4 regions of the Paenibacillus sp. V4I9 genome follow, and region 4 is predicted to be linked to each of the others. Evidence: riboswitches for the same ligand, from Rfam matches in the RefSeq annotation. Region 4 holds a riboswitch; each other region holds the start of a gene.

Region 1 (5,898 bases), 3.3 Mb from region 4:
CATCCTTCGATTCCGCTGCGGAAACGAATCCAACAGGAACACCGACGATGAGCCCCGGCTTCGCGATTCCTTCTTTGACGAGTCGAATCAACTCCAGCAGGGCTGTCGGTGCGTTCCCGATGGCATAAATAGCTCCATCCGCTTCCTTAATCGCTTTGCGAATTGAAATAATCGCCCGTGTCGTATTCAGACGCTTGGCTTCCTCCATGACATCCTTGTCCGAGATATACACTCTCACATCGCCGCCGAATTGCTCAATACGCGGTTTACTAATGCCGACTTGCACCATCTGAACATCGGCTACAACGATTTTACCAGCTCGAATGGCAGCAATGCCTGCTTCAATTGCTCTCGGGTGAAAGACAAGACTGCGTCCTAATTCAAAATCTGCTGAAGCATGAATTACACGCTGTACAACTGGATATTGCTCTGCAGTAAACGAATGTTCGCCTAATTCCTCTGTAATCATCTCAAAGCTTTTCTCTTCAATTTCCTGCGGTTGTACCGTTAATGGTTTAAAATCCGTATGAAAATCCATCCTATTTAACCCTCCTAATGAATGCTATCATTTACAAATTGTATAACACCTTGAAAGTCAGAATAGAGCGTCCCATATTCAAGTTCTGGTCTACCTATCACAATACTCGGAATACCCATTTCCAGTGCTGCTTCGAGCTTCTCATCCACGGCTCCGACTTTTCCGCTTTCTTTCGTTATCATTAAGGTAACTTTGTAATGGTCATAAAGTGCTTTATTTAACTCTTTGGAAAAAGGGCCCTGCATAGCCACAATATTTTTCTGTTCAATGCCCAATTCTTCGCATTTCTCCATATTATCTTGGCGCGGAAGCATCCGCGCAATAAGCCTCGTATCGGGAAGTCCAATCAGACGATCAGCAAAAATCTTCAACGTTTTGCTGCCGGTTGTCAGCATAATGCTGCCACGTTTCTCAGCCGCTAACTCTGCAGCCTGTTTATAATCATCAACCGTCGTGATAAGCGCCCCCTGCTCGATGGACAAGCTTTGACGTTCGAAACGAACATAAGGCACTGCTGCCATTTTAGCCGCCGCCATCGCATTCTTCGACGCTTCCTCAGCAAAAGGGTGGGTCGCATCAACTACTACGCGTAAGCCTTTTTCTTGAATTAGCTGGTTCATATCTTCCGCGGTCAGGCGACCTGTGAGTACCGGAAGCCCTTCCGCCTCCATGCTCTTCGCTGCACTTTCGGTCACAACTGTTGTGAGCACAGCATAACCTGCTGCGCGAATCCCTAACGCCAGCTCCCTAGCGTCACTCGTACCTGCAAGAACGAGAATCATCGTTTGTCACCTCTAGCATGGTCATGGTCATGGTCGTGGTCATGGTCGTGGTCGTGGTCGTGCTCGTGTTTGTGATCGTGATCATTATGGTGATGATCGTCATGATCATGATGGTGATGATGATCGATATGCTTCATCGCCTCTAGACGATATTGGCACATGTCGCAGTTCATCTTCACTTCATCCTGAAGCGCTTCCTGCGCGCGTCCAATCAGAATCTCTTGCAGCATCGGATGGAAGCCAAAATAAGGAGCCATCTGGAATTGTTTATCTGGATATGTTTCCCGATACCCTTGAACCATTTGGTCCATACGTTGAATCAAAACGCCTGTGAACAGGAAATACGGCAAAATGATAACCTTTTTTGCGCCGAGCAGCAAACAGCGCTCAATCCCAGCATCCATCAGAGGTGCTGTAACTCCGATAAAGGCTGTTTCCACCCATTTCACCTGAAGCCTCTCCCAGAATAAGCGAGAGATTTTAAACAGATCACTATTCGCATCTGCATCACTGCTTCCACGTCCAACTATAAGTAAAGCTGTTTCACCTAAGTCCTCTTTCACTTGAACTCCGAGATCTTCTACCCTGGAGGATAAAATATCCAGAATTTGTTCGTGTACCCCAATAGGTCTACCGTATGTAAATTTCACCAATGGATATTTAAATTTCGCATCATCAACAGCAGACGGGATATGAATTTTCGCATGCCCAGCTGCAAATAAAATAATAGGAATGACCACAATATGAGTTGCCCCTAGTTCTACACAGCGATCAATTCCTTGCATGATCGTTGGTTGAACAAATTCTAGGAAACATGTCTCCACAATTTGCTCTTGCATCTTACTCGCTATTTCTGAAACAAAGAGGCGAACTTCCTCATTCCCGCCTTCTTCCCGACTCCCATGACCTACAAATAAAACAGCATTCATCCTTTATTTCCCCCTAATTCTAATCGCCGCAAATGGCATTTTCGATGACGATACCTACCATTTCTTGATGGCGGTAACCTTCAATTTCTTTGACACGCTTGAAAAATTTATGAAACCGTTCGTTCGGATGTCCTTCTTTTTGGTATCGTTCCACGATCCTGCCAACTAATTCAACAAGCTCCGCAGGTTCAATTCCTTCTGCAACAGGCTGAGCCGCATGTGCATTTCGACCTACTGTTTTTCCGCCAAGAAATAGATCAAATTTCTCTTTGCGGTAGACGATGCCGATATCTTGCTGAACAGCCCCATAACAAGCCATTCCACACCCGTTGAAGCCAATTTTCAACTCTTTAGGTACTTCTAGATTGCCAATTCGATGATGGATTGCTTCCGCATAAGGAATAGATTCACCTTTTTCCAAATTACAAAAATCGCATGCTTTGATTTGGGCAACATCACCAATCGGTGATAATAATAAACCAAGTGCACTTAGTTCGGATGTAATCTGGTTAGGGTTATTGGTTTGCACACGAACAATCAGTTGATGATGTGGCGAATATTCAATATCTCCACGATCTCCAACAATCTCGCCTAACGCACACAGTTGGGCTGCTGTTAATTTTTTATTCGCGATACCGGGGCTTACTGCAAACTCAAAGATAGATTGGGTCGCAGTCAGCTTATTGTCAAATTCAAAAGGCACCTCTTCATTCCCTTTGGATACTAGCTGCAAGGCTTCCATTGCAAGCTGTAAGGAGTTACTAGGTGACAAATTCGGCGATGACTTCAGCTGGGAAGGTTCTTTAATTTCAGTAACCTCATCCTCCAAGAGTTCATCTTCTTCATCGAACTCCTCCATGGATTCATCCCAATCCTGCTCATCAAATTGTTCCAAAGCCCAGGGCTCTGCCTCGGATTTCAACCTTTGATGTGGCTTGAGCGGTTGTGTTTCAGCACCTAATGTGTATTTCCGTTGATAACCGCGTGGTGTAATCATGAGTCCGTCATACAGCTTGGTTGCGGAATTACCAATAATAATTGTCGTTAACATGCCAATATCATGATTCAGCATATCAGCAAGCGTCGTCACAACAACATGTTGACGATCTCGATACGCACTTTTGACAATCCCAACAGGCGTTAAAGGAGAACGATACTTAAGAAGGATACGCTGAGTCTCAACAATCTGTCTGGTCCGTCTACCACTTCGCGGGTTATAGAGAGCAATGACGAAATCAGCCATCCCTGCTGCCTCAACCCGCTTCGCAATCAGCTCCCATGGCGTAAGATGATCACTTAAGCTGATGGTGCATGAATCATGCATAATTGGAGCACCTAGCAGAGATCCAGCCGAATGAACAGCTGAAATGCCAGGAATCACTTCCACTTGAACGCCTTCCTCACGCGTCCAGCCTTGTTCCATCAATACCTCATAGACAAGACCGGCCATTCCATACACACCGGCGTCTCCACTGGAAATAACGGCAACTTTCTTCCCCTGCTTCGCTTGCCGCACAGCCTCTTGCGCACGACTCACTTCTTCCGTCATGCCTGTTCGAACTACTTGCTGATCGGTTAATAGACCTGCTATAAGATCCACATAGGTGTTATATCCGATGATAACTTCACTTTCCCCAATTGCTTCCCGTGCACGCTTCGTAATATGTTCAAAACTCCCCGGTCCAAAGCCGATAATGAGCAGTTTTCCTGACAATTTGTATCACCCTTCCCCGTAATTACACAAACAAAAAAAGCATCCCTAACATAAGTCATGTTAGAAATGCTTGGTAAATTACTACAGTTAACAAAACCAGAAGTAACCGCTCTCTAACACTCCCTAATTCCTCGTAGGGTTATTGTGTTGTTGAATTAGGCAGGTCTCCTGACTTCATCATCCCCTTGCGCCTTCCCAGGTTGTTACCCAGTGGCATGTTGCAAGGAGTTACCGTAATAAACGGCGATTTTCACAGTGGCGGGTCCGTGCCGGTATTTCACCGGTCTTCCCTTTTAACCATACATCCGAATGGAAATATGGCACCTAATTCCAATGATATGCAATTACGATCATCCTACCATCTATTGATAGGGTTGTCACGTATTTATTCATAGATGGCTTGATAGAGTCCTTCCATCAAACTCTGGTAACTGCTTGGATTATAGGTCATTTCTGCAAAAGAAACTTGAATGACCTTATTGATCGTTTTAACGATAAAAAAACTATCCTCCCCACGCTCCGGGTCAATATAGGTATAGCACTCTAAGTGATTGCTTCCCGTTTTTTGACGTAAAAATTCCGTTGCTTCCGCACTTAAATTCGCATATTTAGGCATAGTTAGGTTCCTTTCCATTTAAACGAAGTGATGCTATCTATTATAGCGTATTTTTACCCTTTGATTCCTATTAAACGAGAAAGTATTTCTTTAATTTTCAGAATTTTCGTACTATAATGAATCTATCAAGATATCGCTTTCATTATATGAAGGAGGAATTGATATGAGCAGTCATGAAACGAATGGATTGGTGTTTGTCTTTACTGGCACTAGCGGTTCTGGTCGTAAAACAATTGCCCATCACATTGCCAAAGAGCTTGGTTTCTCATCTGTCGTCTCCTACACAACTCGAACACCTAGACCCAAAGAAATCAACGGGAAGGATTATAACTTCATCTCACGCAAAGTGTTCATCGATTGTGACATTGCAGGTGAATTTTTTCAAACTGTTGAAATTGACGGGAATTTCTATGGTATTAAGAAAGCGGACATCGATGAAGCGCTTCGCAAAGACGGACTTATCTATGTCATTGTGAATCGTTATGCAGCTAACCGTTTCAAGTATACATTTGGAGAAAGAGCTATCCGCTTGTTCATCTATGTCAACAAACAAACGATCATGGAACGCATGCTTGCTCGTAACACGCCAACAGACGTCATAGACCACTACATGAACCACTACATAGAGGAAGTCTCCTACCGCAAGGATTGTGAACATGTTTTTGAGAATATGAATTTACAAGAAACGATCGACAAAGTGAAGGCAACCATGCTCGCCTATATGCCAACTACAACCAGTTAAGTGTGCTATTAACGCCAAGAGACCCGGTGATCGACATCACCGAGTCTCTTTTTTACGATCCAACATTCATTTTAATGGGGCTTTTTTCCTCTTCAAGGCCAAGAATCCGCCTAATAGTGAGACCGGCACGATGACAACAAAGCCAATCAACTCATACCATAACGGAATGCTATGATTGGTTAACATGGAATCAAATCCGATTGCAGCGCCGATGACACCAATAATGGCCGAATTGAAATATTCGGCACGCTTCGCAACCTTAGCGGCGATGAATCCGCCAAGAAACGACCAGAACAATCCAATTACCAGAAGCAAAAGTAATAGGCCTACATTCGAATATATAACACTTACATCCTGCTCATCCACTGGGCGATTAGCAAAATAGATACCGCCAATTAACGAAGTCGATATCAAAGTCCCCAAGTTATCAACCGCTATACCAAGCAGTACACCCAGAAAATGAAATTTTCGTTCACTTTTTTGTTCAACCATAGATTCTTCTTCTCTCCTGATCACTTCGATCTACCAGCCTTATCCATAATACCATGTGGGAGTCTTAGTATCCAGTTCTTACCTA
Region 2 (5,898 bases), 4.8 Mb from region 4:
GCGAGCGATAAGCGAGATGGAAGCGGATAAGGTCATCGTCAAATACGCGACAGTAGTTAACTGGAGTAAAGTGGATGACGAAAAGGTTACCGCCCTAATTGAAGTGCAAATTACGCCGGAACGCGGACACGGGTTTGATGCTATCGCGGAACGGATCTATTTATATCCAGAAGTCAAATCGGTTTATCTCATGTCTGGCGCTTATGATTTACTTGTAGAAATTGAGGGAAGTTCCCTCAAACAAGTCGCTTCTTTCGTGTCCAACAAGCTCTCGCCGATCGATCGTGTACTTTCAACAAAGACGAATTTTATATTAAAAAAATACAAACAAGACGGCATTATATTCGAGGATCAGGAAGACGATCACCGAATGCTCGTTTCGCCGTAAAGAAGAGGGAACGCCATGATCAAAGATGAGATAACGATCCAGCAGAACAAGGTAAAATCGATGCAGGACTACCTCGCTCCTGCCGTACGTGAAATGAAGCCTTCAGGTATTCGGAAGTTTTTTGATTTAGTGAGTAACAGCAAGGAAGATATTATTTCTCTTGGTGTAGGGGAACCGGATTTCTCAACACCTTGGCATGTTCGTGAAGCAGCTGTGCATTCCTTGGAACGCGGTAGAACGAAATACACGCCAAACTCAGGTATACCTGAGCTTCGTGAAGCGATTGCCGATTACCTTCATACGTCTTTTAAAGTGAAATATGAGCCATCGAATGAAGTCCTTGTTACGGTTGGCGGCAGTGAAGCGATTGACTTAGCTCTCCGAGCTTTGATAACGCCTGGCGACGAGATTCTTATACCTGAACCTTGTTATATTTCGTATTCCCCAATCACGAGCATAAGCGGCGGCGTACCTGTTGGGATCGAGACCTTCGCGAGGGACCAGTTCAAGCTGACTGAGAAAGCACTTCGCGACGCGATTACGCCACGCTCCAAAATATTAATTCTCTGCTATCCTAGCAATCCAACAGGCGGTATTATGACCTATGAGGATTGGCTTCCGATTGCCAAAGTCATTGAAGAGAACGATCTTATTGTCATTTCCGATGAAATATATGCGGAGCTGACTTATGGTCAGAAGCACGTGAGCTTCGCTGCTATTCCAGGAATGAAAGACCGGACAATCTTAGTTAGCGGTTTCTCCAAAGCTTTTGCTATGACAGGCTGGCGGATGGGATATGCCTGCGGTCACCAGGAGCTGATTTCGGCGATGACCAAAATTCATCAATATACCGTGATGTGCGCACCAGTCATGGGTCAAGTTGCTGCTCACGAGGCGTTGACGAATGGTTTGGAAGAGAAAGATCGGATGATCGAGTCCTATAATCAGCGCAGACGTCTGATTGTAAAAGGGTTCCGAGATATTGGTCTTGAATGTCATGAGCCGCAAGGCGCTTTCTATGCATTTCCAAGTATTGTCGCTACAGGATTAACGTCAGAAGAGTTTGCGCAGCGACTATTATTTGAGTCAAAGGTTGCTGCCGTGCCTGGAGATGTGTTTGGTTTAGGTGGAGAAGGCTTCTTACGTTGTTCATATGCCTATAGTGTTTCTCAACTAAATGAAGCATTAGAGAGAATTGGAAATTTCATGAGAAAATTGTAATGTATAACGTAAATAAATATGTTCATTATTGATGAAAACTGGTATTCTTGTAGTAAGGAGGGATGAGCATGGCTTTTTTGGAATATCAACTATCAACCTATCAAAAACATTTTCAAATTCGTGAACAAGATTTCGGACAACGTTGGTTGACCAAGCGTGCGAAGAAGCAAAACTCCCTTACCTTACTAGAAGAAGAGATTCATTCTCTGCGACGCAGGTTAGAACAGATGGTTTTTGATGGGGAAGAAATGACATCTGATTCCGTCGTCGAATTAAGCACAATCCTAGACCAAAAAATAAATGAATATATGCATAATGGGAAAAAAAGTCGGTGAAAACCGACTTTTCTCGCGACTATCGATGGATTCAGATAACAAACGGAGGTACGCTCACAACATGAAAGTGAAATGGCTGTTGGTTATGATGGTGGGGCTTATGGTGATGCTTACGGGTTGCGGCGGGCCGAAGCCGGATGTATCTATATTTATAATGGGCTCTAATGGTTTTCCAAGTGAAGCGGGGGACAAGCTGGAGGCTTCTTTGAAATCCAAGGTGGGCGAGGTTCCTACAGTCAAAATCAATACATCACCTATATTCTCGATGGAAAAAATGATTGTAGAGCTGGCAGCAGGAGGCAACGGCATCTTCATTCTTGCCGAAGATCAATTCAAATCACTAAGTAATCAAGCGGGATTCGTTTCTTTGGATGATACCATCAAACCGGAAGACTATCCGGATGGCGTTATTCAAATAGCAGAAGAGGGCAAACCTGCTGAAAAGCATCTATATGGTATTCCTCTTACAGGAAACAAATGGATGAAAGAGCAAGGTTTTGAAGGAAAAGGCTTGGTGGCTTTTATTCCTCAAAATGCTCCGAAGTTGAATGAGTCGAAGCAAGTTCTCAAAGTAATTGCACAAAAGTAACAAGAAGTCTATAATCGACAAATAGATTGATAGTAAAATATGCAGCCATAGGTGCTGGTAAGCTCATTACGAAGAGATTGCCACTTAAAAGGGAAGCCCGGTTAAAGTCCGGCGCGGTCCCGCCACTGTAATCCAGGCATCAGTTGCCAGGAGAGCCAGGATACCTGCCCATGGTGCCGTTTACGACATCCTTCGAGGAAAAGGATCGCGTTAAATCAGGAAGCAACCTTAGGGGTTGCTGAGCGCCGCGATTTATCGTCCCCTTTGTTCCTTCGAGAACAAAGGGGCTTTTTTGTTAGGGTCAATCGAAATAAATTGTTTAGAGAGAGGGTTTGCCAGATGAAAAGTAATTCAGTAAAAAAAGCATTTATTCTTACAGTAGCGCTAGTAACAGCATTTAGTCTCGCAGCTTGCGGCAAAAAGGAAACGGAAATTTCTAATCCGTCTAAGCTTGGCGGGGAGGGGACGAAAGCTCCTGCTGCAACGACGGTAGCACCATCAACAGCAGCCAAAAAGACGGTCTATCCATTGAAAATAAAGGATGCTACGGGCAAGGAGTTTACCTTTGATAAAGCGCCTGAGCGTATTGCATCTGTGTCTCCGGCGGAGACTGAAGCCCTTTTTGCAATTGGGCTGGAGGCTAATATTGTTGGCGTATCTGATTTTGATGATTATCCAGAAGCGGCGAAAACGAAGCCGAAGCTTGGCAGCATAACGAAACCTAACCAAGAAGCGGTGATCGCATCTAACGCAAATGTTGTGTTTACTGGGGTTTCTATGAAATCCGATACGGTAGAAAAGCTGCGTGCTTTGAATATCAATGTGTTTAAAGTGGAGCCCAAAACGGTGGATGATGCCATTGCGAATATTCAAACATACGGAATTATTACGGATCATCAGGAGCAAGCGGAAAAAGTGGTTGCTAAGATGAAAGCGGACCGTCAAAAGGTTGTTAATGCAGTGAAAGACGTGAAGCAAGAGAACAAGAAAAAGGTATACATTGAATTTGCCCCGGGATGGACAGTTGGCAGCGGTGAATTTATGGATGAGCTTATCAAGCTATGTGGCGGGATTAACGTTGCAGGAGACGGAAAAGGCTGGTATCAAATCAGTGAAGAGAAAATTATTCAACAAAACCCAGGTGTGATTCTGTTCGCCAATGGCGTAGTTGATAGTAAGAGCAAGAAACCGCTAGAGGAAATTATCCGCACACGAAGCGGTTGGGATGCCATTGATGCCGTGAAAAATAAGCAGGTGATTGGCCTCGACCAGAACATGCTCAGTCGTCCGGGTCCAAGAATGACCGATGGGCTGCTTGAAATGGCGAAAGGCATTTATCCCGAACTGGTGAAATAAAATGAAAAGAAAATTAATGCTATGGGGAGGAGTAGGGGTCATACTCCTTCTTCTTTCTATTGTGGCGAGCTTGTCGCTGGGTACCGCTAATCTTCCGGTTCTGCAAATTGCCAGTATTCTCGCCAAGCATCTTCCTTGGCTGGGAGATCACATCGATGCCACCTGGCCGCAGTCGTCGGAACAAATTATCAATAAAGTGCGATTTCCCCGTGTATTACTCGGGATTCTTGTAGGGGCCTCACTTTCAATTGCAGGGGCAGCTTTTCAAGGTGTGCTGCGCAATCCACTTGCGGATCCTTATGCACTCGGTGTATCCTCGGGGGCTTCTGTAGGAGCCGCATTTTTAATCTATTTTGGGCTGCAAGTGGCGTGGTTTGGACAATGGTCGATTCCTATTGTTGCCTTCGTAACGGGACTTTTTTCTTTATTTCTGGTTCTTAAGCTTGCTCAGATCGAAGGGAAGCTGAAGATGGAGACCCTTATTTTATCAGGCGTGGTCATGCAGGCATTTCTAGGGGCAATCGTATCATTCATGGTGTCTATTTCCAATCAAGTCATTAATGAAATTATTTTCTGGCTAATGGGCAGCTTGGCAATGCGAGGTTGGTCGTATACATATATCATTTCACCCTATTTATTTATCGGTTTTGTCGTGCTGCTTAGCTATGCAAGGTCGTTAAATTTACTGGCTCTGGGTGAGCGGCAGGCGTCACATCTCGGTGTTAGTGTAGAGCGTACGAAGCTGATTGTACTTATTGTGGCTACATTCCTTACTGCCGCTGCGGTATCCGTTGCTGGTGTAATCGGCTTTGTCGGGCTCATCGTGCCACATTTAGTTCGATTATTGGTAGGGCCGGATTATCGCTTGATTATTCCATTGTCCGCAATTGGCGGCGGCATTTATGTCCTCTGGGCAGATACACTTGCCCGCACCCTGCTGAGTCCAACCGAAATTCCACTCGGAGTCATCACGGCATTTCTGGGTGCGCCATTTTTTGCTTATTTGCTCCATAAGGATAAGAAAACGTTAAGAGGTTGATCAAGATGATTAAAGTGGAGCACCTTTCCCGAAGCTTTAGTGAACAGCAAGTGTTGGAGGACATAAGCTTTGAAATTAAGCAGGGTGAATTTTTTGGCATTATTGGGCCAAACGGCAGCGGTAAGTCGACGTTACTCCGTCTAATATCAGGGATTGATCCTGTTAAAAACGGAAGTGTTGAACTCGATGGCCGGTTAGTATCCGCTTATTCACGGAAAGAACTGGCTAGATGGCTTGCTGTCCTTCAGCAGGATGCGCTGCCTCCAGTAGGCTTTACGGTCCGTGAAGTGGTGGAGATGGGCCGATATCCTTTTCAGAATTGGCTCGGTGAGGAGTCGGCTGATGCGGAAGGTTTAATTGAGGGTATTGTCCGGAAGCTGCACTTGGAACCGCTGATTGATCGAACAATCGAGCGCCTCAGCGGCGGTGAACGGCAGCGTGTCGCGCTTGCTAAAGTGATGGCGCAGCAGCCACGGCTGCTTATGCTGGATGAACCAACAACGTTCCTGGATATCGGATATCAAGTACAGATGATGGACTACATCAAGGAATGGCAGTGCGAATCCGAGTTGACGGTTGTAGCTGTCCTGCATGACTTGAATTTGGCTGCACAGTACTGCACGCGATTAATGGTTATACATAATGGCGAGCTAGCAGCGATAGGAACACCTGATGAAATCATTACCAGCGGATTAATCAGCGAAGTGTATGGAACTGAACCGATTGTCCTGCAGCACCCCGTTAACGATGCGCCGCAAATTTTATTACAGCCAGGAAAATAGTTGAGCTATAGGAGGACACAGTCATGGATAAGTTGCAAGCGATTATAGATAGCATTAAGCCTGTTCATCAAGATGTGGTGAACCAAGCGAATGAGCATTTGAATCAATTGACGAAACCGCAGGGAAGCCTAGGGAAACTGGAAGATATTGCGCGTCAGGTTGCCGGAATTACGGGCGAAGTGATGCCG
Region 3 (5,898 bases), 2.2 Mb from region 4:
AATAGTGTATGTTCCAGTACCGCTCTTAGAAGTGGACGAATGGGTACCGGATACGGTAACATCCAGGCTGGCTATGCATATCTGTAATTCCTTATTATCAAGAAATAAGCTTATGTATCCTTTTAAGGCACATAAGCTTATCAATAAGTTATAAACTTATAAAACGTTCAAATATACGTGCTTCCAAAAGTTCTGGAAGTGGGAGGAAGTAACCTGTATCAACAGAAGACTTACACCATTCATACAAAGTCTCATAATGATTCTGTGCAGTCATACCGCCAAACCAATATTGCTTTGTAGGACCTAGGATACAAACCACATTCGTTACATCGCAAGGTCCTAAACAACCCGTAAATGAGAGCTGCATTTTTTTTGATAGTTTATCATTTTTCCAATTGATTTTTAGCCATTCAACGGGGACTTCGGCAGCTCCCAAGTTCGTTTGACCGCAGCAACATCCATTAGCACAAATTAAAACTTGTCCTAAAACTTGAAATTTTGTGTTCAGATTCTGCAATTAATTCCCGTCCCTTCTTATGCAAAGGATGGTTTTCTTTTTGTACCAACTAACCCCAAAACAAAACCCAATATCAAAACAATTAGCATTAATGTCCCAGCTCTTAATTGTGCCGATAAGTTTGGTTGTACGGGGGGAACTTCAAACGCGAATACACCATCCAAAGGCGCTGTCAGAGTTGATTTTTGTCCATTGGGTGAAGCGTGAAAGTTAAGATGGAAATTAGCTGTATCTGGAAAAGCATAGTCAAAATCTAACTTTCCATCTTGAATCTGCGTCCGATTTGAAAACATAGTTATGTTATCGTCCTCGTGATAAAGCGATAGGGAAGTATCCATCCCTTGGATGTATTGACCGGTCTTTGAATCTTGAAAAGTAACATTAAAATGAGCGGGTTCTCCCTTTTGAACAGGATCCATAGGGTTTAACTTTAATTCAGCTTTAACTCCATTTTTTTCAACTACCATAATATGATTGGCCGAAGTCGCTTCGTGCGCCAATGAAGTTGAGGAAAGGGTACCAGCAACTAATAAACTTGCAATTAAGAGTAACGCTGCGGCTGACGATGAATAACGGTTTTTATATTGTGATTGTTTTTTAAATGGATTTTCCAATCGTTTAGCAAAAATTCCACTGAGCATTGCTAACAAAAAGATTGCTATGAACAAAACGATTGTTCGTACGATTTGCCCAAGAGGCACATCTACTTTAATGGGTAAGGTAATTTCAATTGGTTTTTCTATTTCATTTGATGTTGCTTTTATTTTTGCTTCGTATGAACCAGCGTCCCAAAAAATAGACTCAATCTCAAGTTTTCCGTCATACAAAATCGAATCCATTTTATAAACAAGCCCAGTTCCTTCATTATCATCACGTAAGTAACCCACATTGAACCAAGGATTTGTTGCCTTCGTTTTAACAATTTCTAATTGGACATTAGCGTTATTTAAGGGTTCCTTGGTTACAGGATTGGTAAGTTGATATGAGAATTTGGCTGGTTCATGTGCAACTGGATTTTGTGGTACTAAATAATCCCCTTTTTCTTCATAACTTTCGTAGATTGCAACTCCAAATACAAAAGTACCTAGTATAAGTACAGGTAAGATGAGCAGCATCAGAAAACGTAATAGATCGAACTTCATTATTGTCCTCCTTGAAATAATAGTCTTTGAAAAATTTAGCCACACGGGGGAGAGGTGATTACGTTAGTGACAAGGTACTATGGTGACACTGTGACGTGCAGGATGAACAGCATCATGTAACGACATAATCGGTGTGAAGAATAATCCGTACAAGGTCAATGGAATCCAAGAAAGAAGCAAAATCCACTGTAAAACAAACATTATTTTGGCGACATTTTGTCCAATTGATATAGAAGTAAGTCTTTGAATTGCGATATTCATTGTTTCACCTCCTCTGAAAGATTTTTCAAAACATATCCCCCGTATGGCTAAATTTTTCATAGAAAAATGAAAACCCCAACCTAATAGGTTGGGGTAAGAAATTACGAGAAATTCATCCTGTAGAAAATAACAGGGACCTCTTCTTACACCGAACCTTATTCCACGAAGGCTATGTATGATGGTGTTCAAACTAGGTAGGTCTCCTGGCTCACAGATTAACGCTCTCTTTCGCCTTCCCCAAAAGTATGATTGAGTGGCAGTATGAAAGAGATCTCTGTTTTACAGTGGCGGGTCCGCTCGGGATTTTCACCCGATTCCCTGTTACCCCTTGCTCTCACAAGGGCACCTAGAATGTTTATACTATATTGTTCTAACTATGATGAATTTAATCCTATATATGGGTGAAAGTCAATAGTTAATTAGTCAACCGAGGAAATATCCCCAATTTTTCATAGCCACGTAGTTTTGTTTGAAAAAGAGGTACGAGTTGTTCGAGGTGTTTCGGATTCCGGATAACCGACAAAAAGGGTTCCGATGATCTTCTTGTTTTCTGGCGAACCGATAAACCGAAATAACCGTTCATCACGAATGAGTCCAACGCCGCGCGTCCGCCATACCAATCCCAATTCAAGCTCACTTGCCATAAGCCACATCGAATGTATTGCGCATGCAACGGCATATTCGTTATCTTCGGAAGAGTCTACATCATCTGGGATGATATCCGAGGTTACAACGACGAGAAGGGGGGTGCTCTGTATCACACTCATTGATTCTTGAACTAGATTAGGTTTTGAGGGGAATCTTTCAGTTAAAAAATCGAAGGCGATTTTTTCATACTGTTGTTTTGCTTCTTCACGTATGATGTAAAAATGCCATGGCTCACGTAATCTATCATTAGGAGCCCATGTGGCAGATTCCAGTAATTTCAAGATTTTCTCCTCTTCGACTTCACGTGGATTGTATTTTCGAATTGCTTTTCTGGCTTTTAGTACCTCTAGAATACTCAATTAACGGCACACTCCATTCGTTTGTTAGTTTGCATTGATAATCATTATTATTTTTGAATTGTAATTTGCTTTCATTTTGATTGCAACAAAAAAATCGCTACGACTCTTGAATCTCAATATTTAATCTGAATATTTGATAGGAAAAAAAGTAACGGAAAACACGACAATAATAACTTTGAAGACCGCCCTTGTCGGCGGTCTTTTTAGGATCTAAGTTCTTGTCTTTTTCGCAAGATTGATCGGAGGATTGATTATAATTGTCGGGGTTATTCTCCGAATAAAGTGACTTGTTTAAGGGTACCATAATGGAAATCATTAACAGGAGGATGTGCCCTTGTATCATTTGTATACTCATAATGATCTGGATGGAGTAGGTTGCGGTATAATAGCTCGATTAGCATTTGGTGAAAAGGTAGAAATCCGTTATAACTCTGTCGGAGGCTTGAATCTACAAGTAATACGCTTTTTAGAAAAATCAAGAAAAAAGAGCTATTTGTTTATCACTGACTTATCCGTGGATGAAACGAATGAACAGGGACTTAACGAGTTTGTGAAATCGGGAGGAAAAGTTAAACTTATTGATCATCATAAAACTTCGCTTCATTTAAACAAGTATCCGTGGGGAATGGTACAGATTGCGTATGAAAATGGAAAGCTCGCATCTGCAACTTCTCTATTTTATGAGTATCTGATCCAGAATGGTTTGTTGAAGCCAATGAAGGGTTTAGATGAATTCGTGGAAATGGTCCGTCAGTATGATACATGGGAATGGGAACAGAATGAATACAACAATGCCAAGCGATTAAATGATCTCTTCTATCTAATTTCCATCGAAGAATTCGAGGAAAAAATGGTGGCTCGCATTCAGCAAGGCGAGAACTTTGCATTCGATCCCTTTGAAGAAAAAATTTTGGATATGGAAGAAGAAAAAATCGAACGCTATGTCCGCAGAAAAAAGAGAGAAATTATCCACTCCCGAATAGATGATCACCATGTAGGCATCGTTCATGCGGAATCTTATCATTCTGAACTTGGAAACGAGTTGGGCAAAGAAAATCCTCATCTGGATTACATCGCAATCATGAATATGGGCGGTAAAAAGATAAGCTTTCGAACGATTCACGAACACATCGACGTCTCGGAAATTGCGGGTATTTATGGAGGAGGAGGCCATGCTAAAGCTTCCGGTTGCTCTATGACAGAAGAAGCCTATCAGTGGTACGTAGCTAAACCATTCCCGATGGAACCCATTCGCGCGGATGCGAATAAAAATACATTTAACATGAAAAATTCAGTTTATGGATCACTTTATGAGAATAGAAATGAACAACAAGTGTTTATTTTTCCTTCGGGAGACAGATGGGAAGTCGATGTGGATGGGGTCGAATCCAACCAACATTTTTCTACTTTCGAAGAAGCAGAGCGATATGTAAAAAGGGATTATGCAGCTTGGTTAGTTCGAGACGAAACGTATGTTTCATTCCTAATGGAGCATATGGCCTCAAGAAAAGCAAAAACCCTTGAGAATGTGTAAAAAAGTGCCTCCCAGTGGCATACGTCCAAGCAAGCACTTTGTACCGCACATATGAATATACCGTAGTGAAAAATCACCGAGGGGAATGAGTAAACATGGGAGCAGTAGGTTATGGTGAGGGTTATGGACGTTCAAGTGCATTTATCTTGGTTCTTTTTATTCTTTTGGTAATCATCACATCAGCTTTTGTATGGTAATTCCTTCATCCAACACAAAAAACATCTAGAAAACAAAAACGGCCCTATCGCGAAATCTATGCGAACATGGCCGTTTTTCTCGTTGTTCCATGAAAGCAACCTTTGAATGCCTCGATAAAGGTATACGCATTTTTAAGAATCCATGAATACTCTTTTATCCAGCTGGAGAAAATAACCTTTGAACTGAGGGGCAGCGTGATGAAATATTGGGTAAAAATCCAGAAATTAAGGAAATGGAGCTCTCGTCGATACAAGAAAGAAAAAGTTATTTTCAAACACTTTTAAACAATACGGAAGATTTGGTCATACATACATTGAATTGGAATCAACGACAAGTCAATTTGATTTATTTGGTAACCTTAACAGATCAAGATACGATCCTAGACAAGCTCATCTTTCCATTAAAGCGAATCAATGAAGGCGAGTTTCTAGACGTCATCCCTCTGGGACAGCTTCAAATTACTTGCTTGATCGAACAAGCAGTGGAAGCCCTTTTGAATGGCGGCTGTGTCGTCGATTGTGAGGGTGAGACCGATTTTTACATTTTTCATGCATCCTCTTCGTTTGGACGGAGCATCACAGAACCGATCAATGAGAAGGTGTTCGGAGATTCGCATGAAGGGTTTATTGAAAGGTTAACTACGAACCTTCATCTAATCCGAAGAAAAGTGGTCAACAAGGATTTGATGATTCGTTATTTGATGGTGGGCATGGAGACGAACACACGCTTGGCGATGGTTTACATCGAGTCATTAGCAAATCCGGAAATTGTGACCGAGTTAGAAAAACGAATAACATCGATCCGTATCGATTATATTGCTTCATTAGGTTTTGTAGAGCAGCTCATTGAGGATGCCCCTTTCTCCCCATTTCCGCAAATTTTAAGTACCGAAAGAGTGGATAGGGTAGCAGCCAATTTAATGGAGGGAAGAATTGCCGTATTAGCGGAAGGTTCAGCGAAAGCGATCATTTTACCAATCAATTTCTTTGCTTTTTATCAGTCACCTGATGATTACAATGCCCGTTGGATTAACGGAAGCTTCTTCCGTTTGTTAAGGGTTTCCAGTTTCTTCATTGCCATTACCCTACCAGCTGGATACATTTCAGTTGTCTCTTTTCATTTTGAGACCATCCCGAATGAATTGGTGCTTCTCATGCAAAGTGCTGTACTGGAAATTCCGTTTCCTCCAATTATTGAAGCTCTATTGATGGAAATAACCATTGAAATGTTAAGAGAAGC
Region 4 (5,898 bases):
CCCACACAAATCGTAGATACATCTGGTTTAATAAACTGCATGGTATCGAAGATACCCATTCCAGCTGTTACAGATCCACCTGGTGAATTGATATATAAGTGGATATCCTTATCGGGATCCTGAGCTGATAAAAAGAGCAGCTGGGCAATGACCAAATTAGCCACATCGTCATCAATAGCGCTCCCAATGAAGATAATGCGGTCCTTTAATAAACGCGAGTAGATATCGTAAGAACGTTCCCCACGAGCCTCTTGTTCAACAACCATAGGAATAAGACTCATTGTACCAACTCCTTTTGCGGCAATAGCCAAGTTCTCTCAATTGAGATTCAGATACAGTTTAACACGTTTGAACAGCAAAGTCATTTTTTCAGAGAACTGCTATGTATGAGGGTATTTCTTATGGTCTTGGGCAGTTTGGGGGCTAAAATAGGGTAAAAGAAAGGCACGTTGCTTACGTACGTGCCTTTACTTACCTTATTTATACTGCTGCGGAAACATGCTTGCTATTTTCAAGCAAGAAATCAACCGTTTTTCTAATCACAAGATCGTTGCTCAGACCTTCTAGGCTGCCGTTAGAAGCAAACAGTTCACGAAGTTCTGCCGTTGTTTTTTGGTAGGATTGTGCATATTTCTCAAGCTCCGTGTCAACTTCCTCATCGGAAACTGTGATTTTTTCTGCAGCTGCGATGGCTTCAAGAACAAGGTTGTTACGAACACGCTTATCAGCATCTTCTCTCATTTGTTCTTTCAGCACGCTCTCGTTTTGACCGGAGAACTGGAAGTAGATCTCAAGTGTCATGCCTTGGGAGCGAAGACGTCTTTCGAATTCCTTCACCATAACATCTAGCTCTGCTTCTACCATGGAAGCTGGAATTTCAACTTCAGCGTTAGCTGCAGCTTTTTCAACAACAGCTGTTTCCAGAGCAGCCTCTGAATCTTTTTCTTTGCGCTCTTGAAGACGTTTTTTTAGTTCTTCTTTGTACTCTACAAGTGTATCGTACTCACTCACATCTTTTGCAAATTCATCATCAAGCTCTGGCAAATTTTTGCGTTTAATGTCGTGAATCAGCACTTTAAACACAGCTGCTTTGCCTTTCAGATCTTCGGAGTGGTAGTTTTCAGGGAAGCTAACGCTAACTTCTTTCTCTTCGCCTTTACCAAGACCTACGAGCTGCTCTTCGAAACCTGGAATGAAGGAGTTGGAACCAAGCTCAAGGGAATACTTCTCCGCTTTACCGCCTTCGAACGCTTCTCCATCAACGAATCCTTCGAAATCAAGGACAACGACGTCACCATTTGCTGCTTGTCCTTCTTCAAGGACAACCAATTCAGCATGACGCTGTTGCAAACGTGTAAGCTCTTCATTCAATTCTTCATCCGTAACATCTGCGCTTACCGCTTCAACTTCGATACCTTTGTACTCGCCAAGTGTTACTTCAGGCTTAACAGTTACTTTAGCTTTGAACTTCAGTACTTGTCCTTTGCCGAATTGCTCAACGTCTACTTCAGGACGATCGACAGGCTCGATTTTAACCTCTTCAATTGCTTCCACATAAACTTCTGGCAAAATGATATCTAAAGCATCTTGATACAAGCTTTCTACACCAAATTTAGCTTCAAAGATAGAACGAGGTACTTTCCCTTTACGGAAACCTGGAACATTTACTTTCGCGGATACCTTTTTAAATGCTTTATCCAAAGCATCTGCGACGCGCTCTGCGCCAACTTCCACTTCAAGAACGCCTACGTTCTTCTCTATTTTTTCCCAACTTGCTTTCATTTTATGCTTTCCCCTCCAAAAATGTACGATGACATATTTTCACGTTACGCTCATTACAACCATTCTATTATACCATATAAGATTTTCATTTCAAGGCAGCCTTTCTTACCTTATGATGGGTCTGGATTAAACTGCTTCACAAACGCTTGCAGCACAAGGTTAGCTCGCTTCCACTGAAGCTTCATGGAATCAACAATCCCGTAATTGTCTAGTAATTCTTCACGATTCACCGAGCCAAATAATTTCTCTTGAAGTATAGCATGAAGGGCAGATGCCCACACATCAACAGCGCCTTCTTCCGCTTTCTGTAAATCTGTATAGATCGATGTCCCATAGGCATAGGCTAGAAATTCCTGCCAAGTCTGCTTGGCAAAATAAACAAAATCAGGTTGGCTTATTTCACTAATGTCCCCGACTCTGCGAATCATATCACGAATGCGTGATGGAAAGTCCTCTGGACACATCGGTGTCTCCTCGATCTCGACTAGGATCTTTTCCCCATTCTTGGGGAACTCGATAAATCCACGCTCACCCATCTGTTTAAGCGCCTGCAAAGCTTTGAATTGAATGTGAGGGTGCCGCGGTTTCTCACACAGCCACTCCTTTACACGTTGGCTTACGTCAGATTGATCGATGAACGCCAATTGTTCAAGGGCATTGACTTGCTGCTCCAACGTACCGTCTCTTAACATATTCAGAAGCTTAAGTGCAAAAGCGCCATCATCGGCTGTCTTTTCTTGTATATACTGCCGTAAAAGATCCGTTTCTTCCTCTGGGTCCTCTTCCAATGGAGACGTCATTGGGAACATGGTTTCCGGAAACATGGTATACAGCCAGTTCCTCAGAGCTTCCCATTGTTCGGTCTTGTGATGGTCTACTGTCGGAAATTGCAGTAGAAAGGTTAGCAATTGGAGTGCATCACTATACTGCTCTGTTTTTAGAAACCGAGTCAGCTCCTCTTCGTAATATTGCTCTGTTTTCGGAAAAAGAATTAAGTTATTGATGGATGGGTCCGTTATGATGATCACCTCAGAAATCTTGGTCTCGCTGGTGACAGTTTACTTGATTGTCAAAGTGATTGCAAAATAAACATTTAAAATAGGGTTGACTTCACTTGAAACTATATGATAATATAACTCTTGCTTCGCTAAACGGATCACATCCGCAAGGTAAGAAGAGGTCTATGTCTCAGTAGCTCAGCTGGATAGAGCACACGCCTTCTAAGCGTGCGGTCGGGGGTTCGAATCCCTCCTGGGACGTTCATGTACGGCAAAGGATCGCGAGAAATCGCGATCTTTTTTTGTTTATCTACATTTGTTAAAATAAAAAAATCACTACGCTACGAATCTTTCATATTGTGTTATACTCTTTTCAATTACATATTTTTTCGAATAAATGAGGTGCCCTTGCGTAGCAAGCAAGGGGTAACAGGGAATCGGGTGCAAATCCCGAGCGGTCCCGCCACTGTATTCGGGGAGTTTCTTTCTATCATGTCACTTGATGCATATTCAGGGAAGGCTGAAAGAATACGATAATCCGAGAGCCAGGAGACCTACCTTCATTTATGCACCCAGAAACCTTCGCGGAAAGGAGAGGTGTACGTCAAGTCTTTCGACATCTAGCTTATATTTATCGTTTATTCGTACATACCCACGACCAATCCATTAGGATTGGTCTTTTTTGTTCGATAATCAAACTTTAATTAGGAGGAATAAAAAAAGACCATGCAAACAAAAACACGAAAGACAAAGGTTACTAGCTTCTTACTTGTGGTCATAGGGTTAGCCCTCTATCTATTCATTAATGAGCCGCAAACCGTCTACGGCATGCACATTATGGAAGGATTTCTCCCCGTAGGTTGGGCTATATTCTGGTGGGCAGCCTTCCTTCCGTTCTTCTTTCTAGGTGTCCGAGCACTTATCAAAATTACGAAGGAACATCCAGAGCTCAAAATTATGCTCGGCCTTGCTGGTGCATTCACCTTCGTACTTTCAGCATTGAAGATCCCTTCTGTAACCGGAAGCAGTTCTCACCCAACAGGTACAGGTTTAGGAGCTGTAATGTTCGGACCGCTCCCTATGAGCGTCTTAGGATCGATTGTTTGTTATTTCAAGCAGTTTTACTTGCTCATGGAGGACTTACGACTCTCGGGGCAAATGCTTTCTCAATGGCCCTCTCCGGTCCAGTAGTTGGTTACTTCATATATAAGTCCGTGATGAAAACAACCGGCAAACAAAAATGGTCGATATTTTTGGCGGCATCTCTTGCCGACTTATCCACATACATTGTTACTTCTGTCCAATTAGCTCTTGCATTCCCCGCTGAACAAGGTGGATTTATAGCATCCTTCTTGAAATTCGGCGGCATTTTTGCCATTACGCAAATCCCTCTTGCCATTAGCGAAGGCATTTTAACCGTATTAATATGGAATTGGTTACAATCTTAAAGCCCTAAAGAGCTATCCATTCTACAACATAAAATGAAAGGAGCTTCTGAGCAATGAAAACTCGTACCGTGAATACCCTGATGCTAATTGCCGTTGTACTATTGGCAGTCTTACCCCTTATTTTCGCAAAAGGCGAATTTGGTGGATCGGATGATGCCGCTGAACAATTGATCCAAAGTATTGAGTCTTCCTATACGCCATTGTTCTCTTCTTTATTTGAGCTCCCAGCTGAGACGGAAAGTATGCTGTTCGCCTTACAAGCTGCCATCGGGGTTGGCTTCATTGGGTATGCCTTTGGCTTTTTCAAAGGGAAAGCATCTAAATCCAAAAACCAATGATGAAACGGATCAATTCACTCTCCTATAAAAATGCCTTACGCCCCCTATCACCGATGTGGAAGTGCGGTTTTGCAGTTACTATGCTGTTGTTTTCATATCTAACGCATCCAGCCGTCCAGATAGTGATCGCTATATGGATGGCCATATGGACGGTAGGCTACGCTCGTGTTCCATTCAAATATTATGTAACGATCATCGGTGCTGCATGTCTTTTTTTTGTAAGTAGTGTACCCGCATTAGTCGTAGAGATCCGTCCTCTGCAAGCCTTGCCGGATATTCATGTGGTGGCGGCTTTTGCATTCATGGACTGGAAGTTGTCCGTTACTTCAACAGGTCTTTTGCTAATTGGCAAATTATTCGTTCGTATTATAGCGAGCCTAAGCTGCGTGTCCTTAATAATGTTCAGCACTCCTTTTTCCGAATTGCTGCAAGTCTTACAAAAAGTTCGTGTTCCCAAGCTGGTTCTGGAAATTATGCTTATCATCTATCGGTTTCTGTTCATCCTATTTGAAATTGCTAATAACATGTATGTAGCTCAGCAATCAAGAGGCGGTCAAACCGGTTTCCAAAATAGACTAAAGGATACAGCCATTATTATTGTTCAAATGTTTATCAAAACGATGCAGCGGTATAAATCATTGTCAAATGGCCTTGTCTCCCGAGGTTTTACGGATGACATTCACATGGCGCCTTACCGAGCTAATCCTGTACCTTTTCGATATAAATTGGAAAGTTATGTAGGGTTCACGCTGCTGCTGCTCGAAATTTGGCTGCGTTGGAATTGGAGGAGTATCCGATGAGCACGATTTTAGAAACCTTAGAAGTGAGTTTCAGCTATCCCGCTTCACAGACTATAGCTTTGAACAAGTTAAAGCTCCGCATCCCCGAGGGAAAATTAACGGCCATTTGTGGTCATAACTGTTCTGGAAAATCAACTTTATTTCTTCATGCTATTGGCATTCATTCACCTTCATCGGGTCAAGTTTTATGCGAGAACGAACCTTTGACTTACACTCGCAAAGAACTTAAACAATTACGTCAAGACATTGGACTTGTCTTTCAAGATTTGGAACAGCAGATCATTCTGAATACTCCTTATGAGGATGTCACCTACGGTCTGCGGAATGCTGCCATTCCTAAGCCTGAGATTACTCGCCGAGCAGAAGCAACTTGACCGTATACATAGTCGTGGTATCACGTTAGTCATCTTTTGCATAAATGATAATCAACGACTCTACAATAAAGTTAAAACCCCATCCAGTTTGGATGGGGTTTTTGGTATTAGGACGGTATGTATGATAATTATTTATTACTTTGTATGCGGCTAATGCC

Evidence for each region. Region 4 has a riboswitch for cobalamin ahead of QFZ81_RS06250 (energy-coupling factor ABC transporter permease). Riboswitches for the same ligand answer to the same signal wherever they lie in the genome.
Region 1: linked by a shared signal. The riboswitch ahead of cobJ (precorrin-3B C(17)-methyltransferase) and the one ahead of QFZ81_RS06250 (energy-coupling factor ABC transporter permease) in region 4 are both predicted to bind cobalamin.
Region 2: linked by a shared signal. The riboswitch ahead of QFZ81_RS28025 (ABC transporter substrate-binding protein) and the one ahead of QFZ81_RS06250 (energy-coupling factor ABC transporter permease) in region 4 are both predicted to bind cobalamin.
Region 3: linked by a shared signal. The riboswitch ahead of QFZ81_RS16395 (CbtB-domain containing protein) and the one ahead of QFZ81_RS06250 (energy-coupling factor ABC transporter permease) in region 4 are both predicted to bind cobalamin.

The regions. Positions count from the first base shown of each region.
Region 1 covers NZ_JAUSZE010000001.1:4,540,684-4,546,581, forward strand. The annotation lists gene QFZ81_RS21410 (precorrin-8X methylmutase) at 1-538, opposite strand, end outside; gene cobK (precorrin-6A reductase) at 553-1,320, opposite strand; gene QFZ81_RS21420 (sirohydrochlorin chelatase) at 1,317-2,249, opposite strand; gene cobJ (precorrin-3B C(17)-methyltransferase) at 2,269-3,963, opposite strand; cobalamin riboswitch at 4,105-4,306, opposite strand; gene QFZ81_RS21430 (hypothetical protein) at 4,349-4,579, opposite strand; gene QFZ81_RS21435 (guanylate kinase) at 4,743-5,321, shown strand; gene QFZ81_RS21440 (hypothetical protein) at 5,388-5,813, opposite strand; gene QFZ81_RS21445 (SRPBCC family protein) at 5,892-5,898, opposite strand, start outside.
Region 2 covers NZ_JAUSZE010000001.1:6,072,742-6,078,639, reverse strand. The annotation lists gene QFZ81_RS28045 (Lrp/AsnC family transcriptional regulator) at 1-388, shown strand, start outside; gene QFZ81_RS28040 (aminotransferase class I/II-fold pyridoxal phosphate-dependent enzyme) at 404-1,609, shown strand; gene QFZ81_RS28035 (aspartyl-phosphate phosphatase Spo0E family protein) at 1,678-1,944, shown strand; gene QFZ81_RS28030 (type 2 periplasmic-binding domain-containing protein) at 2,006-2,533, shown strand; cobalamin riboswitch at 2,566-2,719, shown strand; gene QFZ81_RS28025 (ABC transporter substrate-binding protein) at 2,873-3,889, shown strand; gene QFZ81_RS28020 (FecCD family ABC transporter permease) at 3,891-4,928, shown strand; gene QFZ81_RS28015 (ABC transporter ATP-binding protein) at 4,934-5,710, shown strand; gene cobT (nicotinate-nucleotide--dimethylbenzimidazole phosphoribosyltransferase) at 5,734-5,898, shown strand, end outside.
Region 3 covers NZ_JAUSZE010000001.1:3,516,344-3,522,241, reverse strand. The annotation lists gene QFZ81_RS16405 ((2Fe-2S) ferredoxin domain-containing protein) at 149-517, opposite strand; gene QFZ81_RS16400 (hypothetical protein) at 535-1,659, opposite strand; gene QFZ81_RS16395 (CbtB-domain containing protein) at 1,723-1,920, opposite strand; cobalamin riboswitch at 2,097-2,285, opposite strand; gene QFZ81_RS16390 (nitroreductase family protein) at 2,370-2,927, opposite strand; gene QFZ81_RS16385 (DHH family phosphoesterase) at 3,262-4,461, shown strand; gene QFZ81_RS16380 (YjcZ family sporulation protein) at 4,557-4,658, shown strand; gene QFZ81_RS16375 (spore germination protein) at 4,865-5,898, shown strand, end outside.
Region 4 covers NZ_JAUSZE010000001.1:1,283,402-1,289,299, reverse strand. The annotation lists gene clpP (ATP-dependent Clp endopeptidase proteolytic subunit ClpP) at 1-281, opposite strand, end outside; gene tig (trigger factor) at 481-1,782, opposite strand; gene QFZ81_RS06260 (hypothetical protein) at 1,893-2,810, opposite strand; tRNA gene QFZ81_RS06255 (tRNA-Arg) at 2,968-3,041, shown strand; cobalamin riboswitch at 3,164-3,357, shown strand; partial or broken gene QFZ81_RS06250 (energy-coupling factor ABC transporter permease) at 3,507-4,228, shown strand; gene QFZ81_RS06245 (energy-coupling factor ABC transporter substrate-binding protein) at 4,282-4,566, shown strand; gene cbiQ (cobalt ECF transporter T component CbiQ) at 4,563-5,366, shown strand; gene QFZ81_RS06235 (ATP-binding cassette domain-containing protein) at 5,363-5,740, shown strand; gene QFZ81_RS06230 ((2Fe-2S) ferredoxin domain-containing protein) at 5,869-5,898, opposite strand, start outside.